DNA from 2 places in the Paraburkholderia sp. BGA-UO-ETr-F12 genome. Region 1 is predicted to be linked to the other one. Evidence: riboswitches for the same ligand, from Rfam matches in the RefSeq annotation. Region 1 holds a riboswitch; the other holds the start of a gene.
The links. A riboswitch is a leader RNA that binds a small molecule or an ion and turns the genes downstream of it on or off. The one in region 1 is predicted to bind glycine.
Positions count from the first base shown of each region.

Region 2: it holds a riboswitch for glycine, as region 1 does, so the genes downstream of both, AC57B6_RS19955 (D-amino acid dehydrogenase) here and gcvT (glycine cleavage system aminomethyltransferase GcvT) in region 1, are expected to answer to the same signal.

Region 1 is NZ_JCAQOZ010000032.1:121,120-128,736, reverse strand. Features, by position in the region: gene AC57B6_RS15700 (alginate lyase family protein) at 1-364, opposite strand, end outside; gene gcvP (aminomethyl-transferring glycine dehydrogenase) at 483-3,419, opposite strand; gene gcvH (glycine cleavage system protein GcvH) at 3,514-3,894, opposite strand; gene gcvT (glycine cleavage system aminomethyltransferase GcvT) at 3,957-5,075, opposite strand; glycine riboswitch at 5,157-5,317, opposite strand; glycine riboswitch at 5,351-5,452, opposite strand; gene AC57B6_RS15680 (hypothetical protein) at 5,595-5,948, opposite strand; gene AC57B6_RS15675 (oxidoreductase) at 6,174-7,223, opposite strand.
Region 2 is NZ_JCAQOZ010000046.1:148,882-156,498, forward strand. Features, by position in the region: gene AC57B6_RS19920 (DUF4118 domain-containing protein) at 1-25, shown strand, start outside; gene AC57B6_RS19925 (alpha/beta hydrolase) at 29-916, shown strand; gene AC57B6_RS19930 (MipA/OmpV family protein) at 913-1,779, shown strand; gene AC57B6_RS19935 (YceH family protein) at 1,842-2,549, opposite strand; gene AC57B6_RS19940 (helix-turn-helix domain-containing protein) at 2,781-3,353, shown strand; gene AC57B6_RS19945 (GNAT family N-acetyltransferase) at 3,366-3,893, shown strand; gene AC57B6_RS19950 (LysE family translocator) at 3,948-4,580, opposite strand; glycine riboswitch at 4,790-4,883, shown strand; gene AC57B6_RS19955 (D-amino acid dehydrogenase) at 5,058-6,269, shown strand; gene AC57B6_RS19960 (BON domain-containing protein) at 6,487-6,747, shown strand; gene AC57B6_RS19965 (acetate/propionate family kinase) at 6,750-7,617, opposite strand, start outside.

The DNA of each region.
Region 1 (7,617 bases):
CACTGGTCGCGCGCCAGGCGAGCGCGGCGTCGCGCAGCAGATCCAGATCCTTCTCCGCCTCGACGCTTTGATCGTAGATGCCTTCGTGTGGCAGCGTGCCTTCGGTATGCAGTTTCGCCACCGCATGCGGCGGGTCGTTCAGATGTGCCTGCACATTGCTCACCAGCGCCTTGACGCCCGGATCGGCGTTCGTGCGCTCACTGGTTTGCAACGCGGGGGCTGCACAAAAATTCATCGCGGCCTGCGCCTGCCGCAGCGGCAGCAGCACCGCCGCGCTCGCCAGCAGCAAGGTGCAAGCCTGTTGCCATGTCTGGGCTCGCGTTGCTTCGGTCCGGCTTTGCATCAATCGCACCTTTCGCGCCATGCGAAACTCCTCGTTAGGCTGATTCGGTGTGAGATGTTAGCCGTTTGCGGACCCAAGCGACAGAACCGCGCAACGCCTGCTTACAACCTTCAGGGCGATGCGCGGTTGGCGGACACGCTTACTCGTAGTCGGCGATCGGCACGCAGGAGCAGAACAGATTGCGGTCGCCATACACGTTGTCCGCCCGGCCGACCGGCGGCCAGTACTTCTTCGCGATCAGTGTAGGCAGCGGGTACGCGGCGGTTTCGCGCGCATACGCATGCTTCCATTCGTTGGCAATCACCACCGCTGCCGTGTGCGGCGCGTGCTTGAGCGGATTGTCTTCACGGTCCGAGCGGCCTTCCTCGACGGCGCGAATTTCATCGCGGATCGCGATCATCGCTTCGATGAAGCGGTCGAGTTCCTCTTTCGATTCCGATTCGGTCGGCTCGACCATCAGCGTGCCCGGCACCGGGAAGCTCATGGTCGGTGCGTGGAAGCCGTAGTCGGCGAGACGCTTGGCGACGTCGTCGACGGTGATGCCGCTGGTTTCCTTGATCGGACGCAGATCGAGAATGCACTCGTGCGCGACCAGTCCGCCCGGGCCCGAATACAGCACCGGATAATGCGGCGCGAGTTTTTTCGCGACGTAGTTCGCGTTCAGGATTGCGGTTTCGGTGGCTGCGGTGAGGTTCTTCGCGCCCATCATCGCGATGTACATCCACGAAATCGGCAGGATCGATGCGGAACCGTACGGTGCGCCCGACACCGCGCCGATACCGTTCGGCGCGCGCTCGTAGCCCGTTGCAATCTGATTGGGCAGGAATTGCGCGAGATGCGCGCCGACCGCGACCGGGCCGACGCCCGGGCCGCCGCCGCCGTGCGGAATACAGAAGGTCTTGTGCAGATTCAGGTGCGAGACGTCGCCGCCGAACTGGCCCGGCGCGCACAGGCCGACCATCGCGTTCATATTCGCGCCATCCACGTAGACCTGGCCGCCGTGCGCATGCACGATCTCGCAGATTTCGCGAACGTTCGCCTCGAACACGCCGTGCGTGGACGGATACGTGATCATGATCGCCGCGAGCTTGTCGGCGTGTTGGTCGGCTTTCTTCTTCAGGTCTTCGATATCGACGTTGCCTTGCGCGTCGCAAGCCACCACGACCACCTGCATGCCCGCCATTTGCGCCGACGCCGGATTCGTGCCGTGCGCCGAAGCAGGAATCAGACAGACGTTGCGATGCGCTTCGCCGCGCGATGCGTGGTAAGCGTGGATGATCAGCAGGCCCGCGTACTCGCCTTGCGAGCCGGCGTTCGGTTGCAGCGACACTGCCGCGTAACCTGTTGCCGCAACCAGCATTTCTTCGAGCTGGTCGATCATTTCGCGGTAGCCGACGGTTTGTTCAGCCGGTGCGAACGGATGGATCTGGCCGAATTCGGGCCACGTGACTGGCAGCATTTCCGAGGTGGCGTTCAGCTTCATCGTGCATGAGCCGAGTGGAATCATCGAGCGGTCGAGCGCGAGATCCTTGTCCGACAGGCTGCGCAGATAGCGCAGCATTTCCGTTTCAGAATGATGACGGTTGAACACGTGGTGCGTGAGGTACGCGCTGGTGCGCTCCAGCGCGGCCGGCACCGACGCGGTGTTCGACGCGGCGATGGCGGCGTCGAGCGCATCGACTTGCGGCACGTCTTGCGCGCCCGCGGCTTCCGCGAACGCGGCAAGCAGGTCGGCCAGATCGTGGCGCGTCGTGGTTTCGTCGACCGACAGGCCGACTTGCGTGTCGCTCACGCGGCGCAGGTTGATGCGCCGGGCTTTGGCGGCGTCGTGCAGCGCCTGGGTGCGCGCGCCGCTTTCGAACGTCAGCGTGTCGAAGAAGGTTTCGTTGACCAGCGTGTAGCCGAGCTGCTTCGCGCCTTCGGCGAGCAATGCGGCGATGCGGTTCACCCGCAGTGCGATCGTTTTCAGACCGTGCGGGCCGTGATAAACCGCGTACATGCTGGCCATGATCGCGAGCAACGCTTGCGCGGTGCACACGTTCGAGGTCGCTTTTTCGCGGCGGATATGTTGTTCACGCGTTTGCAGCGCGAGACGCAATGCCGGATTGCCTTGCGCGTCGACCGTCACGCCGACGAGACGGCCCGGCATCTGGCGCTTGAATTCGTCGCGTACGGCGAGGTAAGCCGCGTGCGGGCCGCCGAAACCGACCGGCACGCCGAAACGCTGTGTGTTGCCGACGGCTACGTCCGCGCCCCACTCACCCGGCGGCGTCAGAACGGTCAGCGCGAGCAGATCGGCGGCGACCACCACGTGGCCGCCCGCTGCGTGGATCGCGTCAGCGAGTGCGCGGTAGTCGCACACGTCGCCGTTGACGCCTGGATATTGCAGCAGCACGCCGAACGCATTCGCGTTCGCGGCGTCCGCGGCCGGGCCCACTTTCACTTCGATGCCGACCGGCGTGGCGCGTGTTTTCACCACTTCGATGGTTTGCGGCAGCACATCGTCGGCGACATAAAACACGTTCGACTTCGGCTTGCCGACGCGTTGCAGCAGCGTCATCGCTTCGGCCGCGGCGGTCGCTTCATCGAGCAGCGACGCGTTCGAAATCGCCAGACCCGTCAGGTCGACGATCATCTGCTGGAAGTTCAGCAGCGCTTCCAGACGACCCTGCGAGATTTCCGGCTGGTACGGCGTATACGCGGTGTACCACGCCGGGTTTTCGAGCACGTTACGCAGGATCACCGCCGGCGTGTGCGCGTTGTAATAGCCTTGCCCGATGTATGAGCGGAACACCTGGTTCTTGTCTGCCAGCTCGCGCAGCGCGGCGAGCGCTTCCGCTTCGCTCTTCGGTTGCACGAAGGGGCCGAGCGGTAGCGTTTCGGCCCGGCGGATCGTCTTCGGAATCACGGCGTCGATCAGCGCGGCGCGCGACGCGAAGCCGAGGGCTTCGAGCATGGCCTGCTGGTCGGCCGAATCCGGGCCGATGTGCCGTTCTGCGAAGGCGTCATGCACTTCGAGCGCGGCGAGCGAGAGAGGAGTGCGGTTCATCAGACGATCCGGGTGTTCGAGCTTCATGAGGTGTTCCTGCCGGTGCGGGCGTCCGTTCGACGGTTGAATCGGACGCGCCGCGCCTGTCGGGTTTAAACGTAAAGGTGCAACGTACGGTGAATCAGGCGCCGATCGACTTCGAGTAAGCATCCGCGTCGATCAGGCGGTCCAGCGATGCGCCCGCAGCCGGCTTGATCTTGAAGAGCCAGTTTTCGTACGGCGCGCTGTTGACGCCATCCGGCGTATCGGCAACCGCCGGGTTCGCTTCGATGATTTCGCCCGCGACCGGTGCGTAAATATCGGAGGCGGCTTTCACTGACTCGATCACGGCGACGGTGTCGCCGGCGTCAACGGTCTTGCCCAGTTCCTGGACTTCGAAGAAGACGATGTCGCCGAGCGCTTCCTGCGCGTGGTCGGTAATGCCGACCGTCAGCGTGCCGTCCGCTTCGGTGCGGACCCACTCGTGCGATTCGGTGTATTTCAGATCGGCCGGGATGCTCATCGGATGCTCCTATGCGGTGTGATTTGGTGGTGTTTCAAAGTGGTGACGCACGCGCCGGCTGCTTAAACCGCGAGCACCTTGCCGTTGCGCACGAACGGCAGTTTTACCACGCTTGCAGGGACGTTTTTGTCACGAATCTGAACGTGAACGGTGTCGCCCGGCTGCACGCCCTTCGGCACGCGCGCAAAGGCGATCGATTCCTGCATCGTGGGGGAAAACGTACCGCTGGTGATTTCGCCCTCGCCATGCGGCGTGACGACGTTCTGATGAGCACGCAGCACGCCTGCCGCCTTGCCGTTTTCCTTCAGCAGGATCAGTCCGACGAACGCGGCTTGCGAGCCGTCGGCTTCCAGCTTGCTCCGGCCGACGAAGTCGCGCGGCGAGCTCAGATCGACGGTCCAGGCGAGGCCGGCGTCGAGCGGCGAGACGTTGTCGTCCATATCCTGGCCGTACAGATTCATACCGGCTTCGAGGCGCAGCGTGTCGCGCGCGCCGAGGCCGGCGGGGCGCACGCCCTGACGCGCCAAGGCGTCCCAAAACTCGCAGACGGACGTGGCGGGCAGGACGATTTCAAAGCCGTCTTCGCCGGTGTAGCCGGTGCGGGCGATCATCAATTCGCCAAACGGCGTGTTGTCGACGATCGCAGCGTTAAACGGCTTGAGGAGTTCGGTCGCGGTGCGGCTGGACGGCGCGACTTGCCAGACCTTGTGGCGCGCATTCGGGCCCTGCACGGCGACGATCGCCAGATCGCGGCGCGGTGTAATGGTCAGACCGTAGCCGCCTTCGGCGTTGAGCTTGTTGAACCAGGCGACGTCTTTTTCGGCGGTGCCGGCGTTGACGACCAGCCGGAAGTGCGTCTCGCTGAAGTAATAGACGATCAGATCGTCGATCACGCCACCATTCGGGTTGAGCAGACAGGAGTAGAGCGCGCGGCCCGGCGTTTGCAGCTTGGCGACGTTATTGGCCAGCGCGTATTCGAAGAAGGCGCGTACGCGCTCACCGGTGAAATCGACGACGCACATGTGCGAGACGTCGAACATGCCGGCGTCGGTACGCACGGCGCGGTGTTCGTCGATCTGCGAGCCGTAATTGACGGGCATGTCCCAGCCGCCGAAATCGACCATGCGGGCGTTGAGCGCACGATGGGTGGCGTTGAGCGGGGTGTGTTTAAGTTCGGTCATGGGGCCTCGGGCGTCTCGCGAAACAAAAAGGCCATGCGGCGCTACGCCTCGCGGCCTGCCGGCTGCGAGCGGTTTGCGTTGCATGACCCCTCTGTCCTCGATACCTGAGAGATTGCGCTGCCGTGCGATGTGAAGCCGTGATCGCTACGGTGAAACGCGCGCCCCTTCGGTGGGCAGCTTGCCGGAATCCGCACCGCTATAAACGATGCAGACGGCTACTGCCGCTCTCCAGAGTGCGAAAAACCGATGTCTCGATGCTGCATTGACGCGGGTTTTTCGACGCGGCCGGTCCTTTTGCCTGAGAGTTTGTGGGTGTGCCCCTTCGGCGGCGCGGCCTGCGAATTTCTGCGGCCAGCACGCTCTCCCGACGCGTGCGGCGAATGTACGCGAGGGCCGGGGGCTTGTCAAATAAAGGCCCGCAACGGGCACGGGGGACGGCCCTGCGGGTTCGTCGAGGTCAAAAAAAAGCGCGGGACGCAATGCCCGCGCTTCTTTGCTTCAGTGCCTGAACCGGCGCGATTATTCGCCGATGGCGTGTGCCGCGTTGTCCAGTTCCTGGTTCAGCACGCGCTGCTCGTCGCTGGACAGACCACCGCCGTGTTGCGCCGCCATATCGTGCGCTTCCTGGCGGATCACGTCGAGACGGTGGTGCAATGCGCCGCCTTGCGGGGGCGGGTAATAGCCTTGGTTGACGTGAGCGTCAATGCGACGGCTCAGGTTGTCGATGCGGCCATTGACTTGATGGAGGCGCTCATCCGCGATCTGCTGCGGGTTGGGGCGCGGCGCCGGCGCGGGTTGCTGGGGCGCCACCACGCAGGCGGCGAGAGAGCTGAGCAATGCGCATGCTGCTACTGCGCGGGCGATACGGGGCATGGACTCTCCAGAAGTCGTTGTCGTTTTGTGTTGGTGCTACTGGGGTAGCAACGGATTGCCGGCGATTTACGCTGACCGCGAAGAAAGGGTTATTTGTAACGTTATGTTCCTTTCGGGATTGACAGGTGTGTTGCGCCGGACGGCGGCGGTGTTCGCGTGCCACCGCCGGACAATCCGAAAGGCAGGCAAGTGCCTTGTAAGTGCCCTGTAACGTACGCAAAAAACTCAGCGAATACGCTCGAACGGCAGCCGGACTCCCTCTTCCGAACTCCGGGCAGCAAGCTCGATGATCGTCATCACGTCGACTGCGTCCTGAGCGCTGACTGGAAATTTCACGCCATTCTGGATGGCATCCGCCAAAGCAATATAGAAACCGACGTAATCCCCATTGCGCGTAGGCACCTCCCGCTCCACTTCCTGACCGCCTTCGAGCACGCGCAGTACGCCCGCCGCATTGCCGGCACCGAATCCCTCGTCGCCAGGCCGCAGGCCTGCTTTCAACTGATCTTCCTGCGTGTCGAGACCGTACTTCACGTAGCTTCCCTGCGTGCCGTGAATCGTGAACCTCGGCGCAGCCAGAGCGGTCAACGCGCTGGCATGCAGTACCACCTCGAACTCACCGTATCCAAGTTGAATATGCACATAGTCGGGCGCGCTGGCCTGGTCGCGGTGCGTGCGAACCGTCGCGAACACGGTCTGCGGCGCGCCGAACAATGCCAATGCCTGATCGATCAGGTGCGGGCCGAGATCGAACAGCAAGCCGCCGCCGCGCGACGCTTCCTCGCGCCAACGCTGCTTGACTTCCGGGCGGAAGCGGTCGAAATGCGATTCGTATTGCGTGATGCGCCCTAATTCCCTGCTGGCCAGCAGATCACGGACGGTCAGAAAATCACCGTCCCAGCGGCGGTTATGAAAGGGCACGAAGCGCTTGCTGCGGGCGAGTGCGATGTTGGCGAGCGTATGGGCATCCGCCGCGCTTAGCGTGACCGGCTTGTCGACCACCACGTGCTTGCCCGCTTCCAGCGTGCGGCGCGCCAGGTCGAAATGCGTGTCATTGGGCGTCGCGATGACGATACAGTCGATTTCGTCGAGCGCCAGCAGGGCGTCGAGATCGGCCACCACCTTTGCGTGCGGGTAATCGGCCTGTGCTCGCTCGGGGTGGCTCGTCGCGATGGCCGCGACGCTCGCCCGCCCGCAGTGCTCGATTACCGGCGCATGAAAGGTCGCGCCAGCAAAACCGTAACCCATCAATCCAATCTTCAGCGATGCGGACATGCGTGTCTTCCTGCAGAAACGGCGCGCCGTTTTGCCACCGCGGCGACGGCGCGCAACACTGTAATTGTGGCATGTCTCGAAGACGGACTGTCAGCGTTGCCGCAGGCCCCTGTCAGGGATATCTGTCATCAGGCTGTTCAAGCCAGGCCTCGGCATGGCGTTGGGGTCGCCATCCCGCCGCCACCCGGCCGTCGGACGCAGCGCGCTGGTTTTGCTCGTCCATTTCCAGTCTGTCACGTTCATCCGCGTCATTTATCCGTGTTAACATCGCTGCTCTCGCGCGCAGGCGCGGCGAGCCGGAACCCCGCGGCACAAGCGGCGCCGTTCCAGCCGCCGGCCCCGCGCAGCATGCCCCCGGGCCTTCGGTCTCGCGATTCCGCACCTAAGCGCCCTC
Region 2 (7,617 bases), on a different contig from region 1:
CCTCGTGCTGCGGATCGGAGACTGATCCATGAGCCAGCCTACGAGCCTGTTCTTAGCCGGCGACGATCATGCCGTGCTGATGCTGCACGGACTGTCGAGTTCGCCGCTCGAATTACGCTTTCTCGCGCGCTATCTGAATGCCGAGGGTTTCACTACTTGCGCACCTGTTCTGCCGGGCTACAGCGCCGGTTCCGAAGAGGCGGCGATGGAAGCGTGGCTCGACGCCGCCGTGCGCGAATACGACGCGCTGGCCGCGCGCTTTGCTCACGTCTCGATCTGCGGGCTGTCGATCGGTGCGGCGCTGGCGCTCGCGCTCGCGCATCGCCGTCCCGCGGCGCGCTCGCTCGTGCTGTTGTCGCTGACGCTCTCTTACGACGGCTGGGCGATCCCCTGGTATCGATTCCTGCTCAACTGGGCGTACTTCACGCCACTACGCAAACGCTGGCGCTACCGCGAGGAAGCACCGTTCGGTTTGCGCAACGAAGCGCTCAGGGCGAAGATCGCCCGCGCCATGCAGCGCAGCGACTTCAGCGAAGTCGGTCCGTCGACGATTTCATTGCCGGCATTGCACGAGGCAAGCCGCCTCGCCGCGAGTGTGCGCACGCAGGTGCGCGACATCAAGACCGATTGCCTGATTGTTCATGCAATCGACGACGAGACGTCGAGCCCGCGCAATGCACGCTTTGTCGCCGCGAATATCGGCGCTGCCTTCTTACGAACAATCTGGCTGGACGATTCGTATCACATGATTACGTCGGACAACGAGCGCGAAATCGTCGCGCGTGAAACCGCGCTGTTTCTGCGCGAGAGTGAAGTGGCCCACGGCGGCGACGACAGCGGCAAGCAACCGGTGGTCTCGAAGGCGCTGGCGCGGCGCCTCAGACAACTCGCGGCACTCGGCAAGGAGCGCGTATGACCGCGCCGGCCAAGGCCACGCGCGCGTCGCGACGCAGCACACCCAGATTCGGTCAAACCGCACGCCGGTCGCTGCTGCTCGCCGCGGCTCTCGGCCTGTGCGCCGCGCGCGCGGCCTACGCGGACGATGCAAGTCCGAATGCGACGCCTGACGCGGGCACTAGCGCGGCCGCCGACAGCAAATGGAAAATCGGTGTGGGGCCAGGTCTCGTGATCACCCCCAAATACCCGGGCTCGCGACAGCTAAGCTTCTTCCCGTTTCCCTCGCTGGATATCTCCTACGACGACCGGATTTTCTCGCAGGGTCCTGACGTGCTCGGTGTCAACGTGCTGCGCGGTCCGGCCTATCACGTGGGCGCGGCGTTCAGTTTCGACTTCCAGACTCGCAAGGAGTCCGACGACCCGCGTCTGCATGGACTGGGCGACGTGCATGGCGGCCCAAAACTGAAGCTTTTCGCCGACTACACGTGGTGGGCGTTTACCGGCTCGGTGGCGTTGTACCAGGATATTGCCGGCCATCACCAGGGGACTACGGTCAGCACGGATTTCGTGGCGTCCGCGCCGGTTGGCGGCTGGCTGTTTTCCGTGGGCCCGGGCTTTACGTGGGCGAACGGGACTTATACCCGGACTTTCTTCGGCGTATCCGGACAGCAGAGCGCGGCCTCGGGATTGCCTACGTATAGCACCAGCGCCGGCGTACGGGACATCCACATGAACGCCATGGTGACGTACGACTTTTCCAAACACTGGAATGGCTCGGTTTCCGCGACTTTCGGGCGGCTGGAACACGACGCGGCCAATAGCCCGATTACCGAAAAAAGATCCGAGCTCAATACGCTCGCTTCGGTGAACTACAAGTTCTAGTTTCCGGCTGCTCGCGCGCTCACGCGCAGCGCGCGAGCAGCACACGAGCAGCCAAGCGGACTTCAGTCTTCCGCGCCGGACGCTTCATCGATTTCGATGCCCAGTTCAGCGGCCATGCGCCGCACCACCGCCTGAAGCCGGCTCAACTCGTCGGCAAGCCGTTTCTGCTCGGCTTTTACCGCCTCGAACGCCGACAGCGGCACCACCTCGTCTTCCCCGCCCGGTTGCGCGAGCTCACTCGCGCTGACTTCGCCGCATAGCAGATGCATCCAGCGGTTTTCGCGTTCGCCCGGTGTGCGGGCCAGTTTCACCACGCGCGGCGGATCGTTGGCCGCCAGTTCGTCGAGAAACGCCTCGACCGACGAAATATCGGCGAATCCATGCAGGCGCGCGCTGTTCAGGCGCAACTCGGCGGCGGTCTGCGGACCGCGCAGCAGCAAGGTGGTCAGCAAGGCCGCCGACTGACTCGGCAAGCCCAGGACACGATTCATGTTGTGCTCGAAGCGCGGCACGCGGCTGCTGCTGCCTTCCATTACGAGGCTCAGGCGCTTCAGGCCATCGACGGCGGTCAGCACTTCGGCTTCGGTCGCGTTGATCACGGGCGATCGGCCGGTCTTCTGGTTGCAGCCCAAGGTCAGTGCGTTCAGCGAAAGCGGATAGCTGTCCGGCACGGTGTGCTGCTTTTCGACCAGCACGCCGAGCACGCGCCCTTCAAGCAAGGTCAACGCGCGGATGGAGGGGCGGGAAACAGCGTCGGGAGTGGAGTTCATAGAGGATGTCGCGGCAAGCGCCGCCGGGTCTCGTGGACAGTGTGCGTGATCGATGCACAGCCCCGTTGCGCAACCGGGCGGCGGGTTTTAGTTGGTGGGCACCATCATAAACGCCCAGGCCGCGCGGGGTGTACGAATCTCTGCGATGCCCCGGCCGTCTGAACGCGTTCGCGTCCCTCGGGTGTTTTTTTCTCGTTGACGAATTCCCACATTGGAGATAATTTCCCGAATATGGAAAACACACTCTCCGACGACAACGCCATCGACCGCCGCATTGCCCAGCGTCTGCGAGCGCTGCGCGCCGAGCGCAACTGGTCCCTCGACGATCTCGCGAAACTCAGCAACGTCAGCCGCGCCACGCTGTCCCGCCTCGAAAACGCCGCCGTGAGCCCCACGGCCAGCGTGCTGGGCAAGCTGTGCGTCGCCTACGGCTTGCCGATGTCGCGCCTCATGCACATGGTCGAAGAAGACTTCGCGCCGCTGGTGCCGCGCAATGCGCAGGCCGTCTGGACCGACGCGAGCATCGGCTTCCGGCGCCGCTCCGTGTCGCCACCGGCTCAGGCGCTGAGCGGCGAGGCGCTGGAATGCGAACTCGATGCTGGCGCGCGAATCGATTACGACGCATCGCCGCGAGCCGGCCTCGAACATCATCTGATCCTGCTCGAAGGGCAATTGCAGATCACCGTCGACGGCCGCAGTCACGACCTGCAAGCCGGTGACTGTCTGCGCTATCAGTTATTCGGCCCCAGTGCTTTCGCCACGCCCGCGCACAGCGCGGCCCGCTACATCCTCTTCATCGTCTGAGTTCCAGCTACCATGAGCGCGCCCATCATCACGACCTTCTCCGCCGACGACCTCGTCCGGCATCTGCCCGAACTCGGCGCGCTGCTGCGTGCCTGCGTCCATGACGGCGCGAGCGTGGGCTTTGTGTTGCCGCACAGCGTGGCGGAGAGTGAGGCATTCTGGAGCGGCAAGGTGTTGCCGTCGCTGCGCGGGGGCGCGCTGGTCTTGTTCGTCGCGCGTCATGGCGAGTCGATCGCGGGCACCGTGCAACTCAATTACGACACGATGCCGAATCAACGCCATCGCGCCGAAGTGCGCAAGCTGCTGGTTCACCCGGCGTTTCGCCGCCAGGGCATTGCCAAAGCGCTGATGGCGGAGCTGGAGCGCCGTGCGCTGCAACTGCAGCGCAGCCTGCTGACGCTCGATACGCGCACCGGCGACAAAGCGGAGCCGCTTTACGCCGCGCTGGGTTATCAAACGGCCGGTGTGATCCCGCAGTTTTGCCGCGACACGCAGGAAGAGCGGCTCGACTCGACCACCATCATGTACAAGGCGTTGTGACGAGCCGGCGCGCAGGACAGCGCTGAAGACTCACGCGAGTCTTCAGCGCGTGATTTAACGGCGCGCGTCGAACGCGATCCGCACGGCCAGGCCGGCGAGCACGGTGCCCATCAGCCAGCGTTGCACCAGCAGCCACACCGGCCGCCCGGCGAGAAAGCCGGCGATCGAACCCGCCATGCTGGCAATCAAGGCATTGACCGTGACCGCAATGACGATCTGCACGCAGCCGAGCGCGATCGATTGCGACAGCACGCTGCCGTGCCCCGGCGAAATGAACTGCGGCAGCAGCGACAGGTACATGACCGCGATCTTCGGATTCGCGAGGTTCGTGACGAGGCCCATCGTAAACAGCTTGCGGCGGCTGTCGTGCGGCAGGTCGCGCACCTGGAACGGTGAGCGCCCGCCCGGCTTGACCGCCTGCCAGGCCAGATACAGCAGGTAAAGCGCGCCGCCGAAACGCAGCGCGTCGTAGGCATAAGGCACCGTCAACAGCAGCGCCGTGATACCGAATGCGGCACAAAACATATAGAACACGTAGCCGAGCGCGACGCCGCCGAGTGACACGAGCCCGGCGCGCCGCCCCTGGCAGAGCGATCGCGAGATCAGGTAGATCATGTTCGGACCCGGCGTAAGCACCATGCCGAGTGAGACCAGCGCGAAGGCGAGCAACGTTGTAGCAGTGGGCACGGCGGCTCCTCTGGCGATTGAAGGCGGGCACTATGCCGCCGAATATAGCCGATGTCATAGCCGATGTCGCCCCCGCCAACCCCAATCGCCGTCCTGCCGATGGGGCTTTTCAGCCTGCCCGGCGCAAGTGCTCGGCGGATCGATTGGGCGCTGCATCGCACGAAACACTTGCGGCGAAATTTTTTGCCCGGTATTGTCGAGCAGTTCTGCAATGCAGTGCGGGAGAGATCGTCAGAGGCTTGTGACGACGCCGACGGAGCAACCGCCCCGGAAACTCTCAGGCAAAAGGACCGCGCAGCAGGAACATCTGGAGAGCGGCGCCGTGCGCGCCCACCGAAGGGGATTCCCGGCATGGCGCCTAGATCGCGCTCCTCTGCTCGCGGGAAGAAACTCTCAGGTACATGGACAGATGGGGCATCGACGCCGGTTTCGACACGAAATCGACACCGGTGATGCCCAACTACTCTGGATCATGTCATGTCACGAATCGCCATTATTGGCGCCGGCATTACCGGCGTCACGACTGCTCACGCCCTCGCGCAGCGCGGCCACCACGTCACCGTGTTCGAGCGTCATCGCTATGCTGCGATGGAGACCTCGTTCGCCAATGGCGGGCAGTTGTCCGCCAGCAATGCGGAAGTCTGGAACAGCGCCGCCACCGTACTGAAGGGCCTGCGCTGGATGCTCACGCGCGACGCCCCGCTGCTGCTCAATCCCATGCCCACGTGGCACAAGTATTCGTGGATGGGTGAGTTTCTGCGGCAGATTCCGCATTACCGCGCGAACACGGTCGAGACCGTCCGGCTCGCGATTGCGGCGCGCGAGCATCTGTTTTCGATTGCCGAGCGCGAAGGGATCGACTTCGATCTGGAGCGGCGCGGCATTCTGCACATCTACAAGACCCGCGAGGAATTCGACGCGGCGAACAAGGTGAATGCGTTGTTGCGCGAAGGCGGCCTCGATCGCAATCCGGTGACGGCCACGGAGTTGCAGCGGATCGAGCCTACGCTGCATGGCGATTTTTTCGGCGGGTTCTTCACGCCCTCCGACTCGACCGGCGACATTCATAAATTCACACGCGGCCTCGCCGACGCCTGCGCGCGGCACGGCGTCGAGTTTCATTACGATGCCGAGATCAAAGCGATCGAGCAGCCGGCCGAAGGACGGTTTTCGCTGACGGTCAATCTCGAGGGCGAGTCGCAGCGTTTTGCCTTTGAGCGGATCGTCGTGTGCGCGGGAGTGAAGAGCCGCGACTTTGCGGCGATGCTGGGCGATCACGTGAACGTCTATCCGGTGAAGGGCTATTCGATCACCGTTTGCCTCGACGATGAAGTCAGCCAACAGCGCGCGCCGTGGGTGAGCCTGCTCGACGACAGCGCGAAGATCGTGACGAGCCGGCTCGGCGTCGATCGTTTCCGCGTGGCGGGCACGGCGGAGATCAACGGCTTTAACCGCGATATCCGCTCGGACCGGATCGCTCCGCTGGTGGACTGGACGCGCCGGCATTTTCCCGAGGTGTCGACTTCGCGCGTGATTCCGTGGGCGGGCTTGCGGCCGATGTTGCCGAACATGCTGCCGAAGGTGGGCCGCGGCAAACGGCGTGGGGTGTTCTACAACACCGGCCACGGGCATCTGGGCTGGACGTTGTCGGCAGCCACGGCGCAGGCGGTAGCCGGGGTTATTGAATAGGCCCACGCACTCGCGGGCATGCCGTTACCAGAATGCGCGCCTGAAAAGCCAGGTTAACATCATGGCTTGGTTCGGCCGATGACATTAAAGGTGCGCTCACCATTGAGCGCACTGCGGAACGCACTGCGGCACTACGCGAGTTTCTGCCTTAATACCGGGCTCGGACGAGATGTGCACCGAGCCTATTCGCCGATAGTGAAACAAACAGGAGAGCGTCATGCCTCGTGACCGCCTCACCGTGCGCAGCACCGGCAGCCCACGCTTTAGCGATGACCAGATCGCGGCGGAAGCCGTGAGGCGGCTCTCCTGGGACGCGGCCGTCCCCAGGGATAAGGTGAAAGTAAAAGTCGAGCGCGGCAGAGTCACCTTGCGAGGTGTACTCCAGGACGTTCATCAGAAAACCGCGGCGCTCGAAGACGTATCCCGCCTGTTCGGCGTCGCGGGTGTCACCGATCGAACCAGAATCAAGGCCGGATAGCATCAACCAGCCTGCAGCAGTGCCCGGCAATGCCGTGCAATCTGCTTTTCCTCCTCGGTGTGAATCGCCCTCACCTTCCCCGCCGGATCGCCCTCCACCAGACCCATGAAAGCGAGCCCATCACAGACGCGACGGCGAATCTCCGCGCTGTGCTCGCCGATGCCGCCCGTGAACACCAGCAAGTCGATCCCGCCCAGCAAGGCCGCATAAGCGCCGATCGTCTTACGCACGGCGGTAGCAAACGCCTCCAGCGCCAGCGACGCATTCGCATCCCCCGCCGCGGCGCGCTTCTCCAGCGCCTGCATATCGCTTTCGCCATCGGCGTAACCGGCCAGACCGCTCTGGCGGTTCAACAGCGTCTCCAGTGCATCGGCATCGAGATGTTCCACGCGCATCAGATACAGCAGCACGCCTGGGTCGAGATCGCCACTGCGTGTGCCCATCGGCACGCCGCCGGTCGGCGTCAGCCCCATCGACGTATCGACGGACTTGCCGTTCTGCAGCGCACACAAACTCGAACCGTTGCCCAGATGCGCGAACACCGCTCGCGCTGGCAAATCGGCACCAAGCCGCGTGACCAGCGATTCGTACGAAAGGCCGTGAAAACCGTAGCGAATCACGCCCGCATCCAGATAGCGGCGCGGCAATGCGAGCTGCGCCGCACGCGGCGGCAGTGTCGAATGAAACGCCGTGTCGAAACAGACAAAATGTTGCGCGTCGCTGAAGATCGAGGACGCCTCGTCGATCAAGGCGAGCGCTGGCGGAATATGCAAAGGCGCGAAATGCACGGCATCCTGCAAGCGCTGGCGCACTTCCGGTGTCAAGCGCTGATGCGCCCGCAGGTGCGGGCCGCCATGCACCACCCGATGC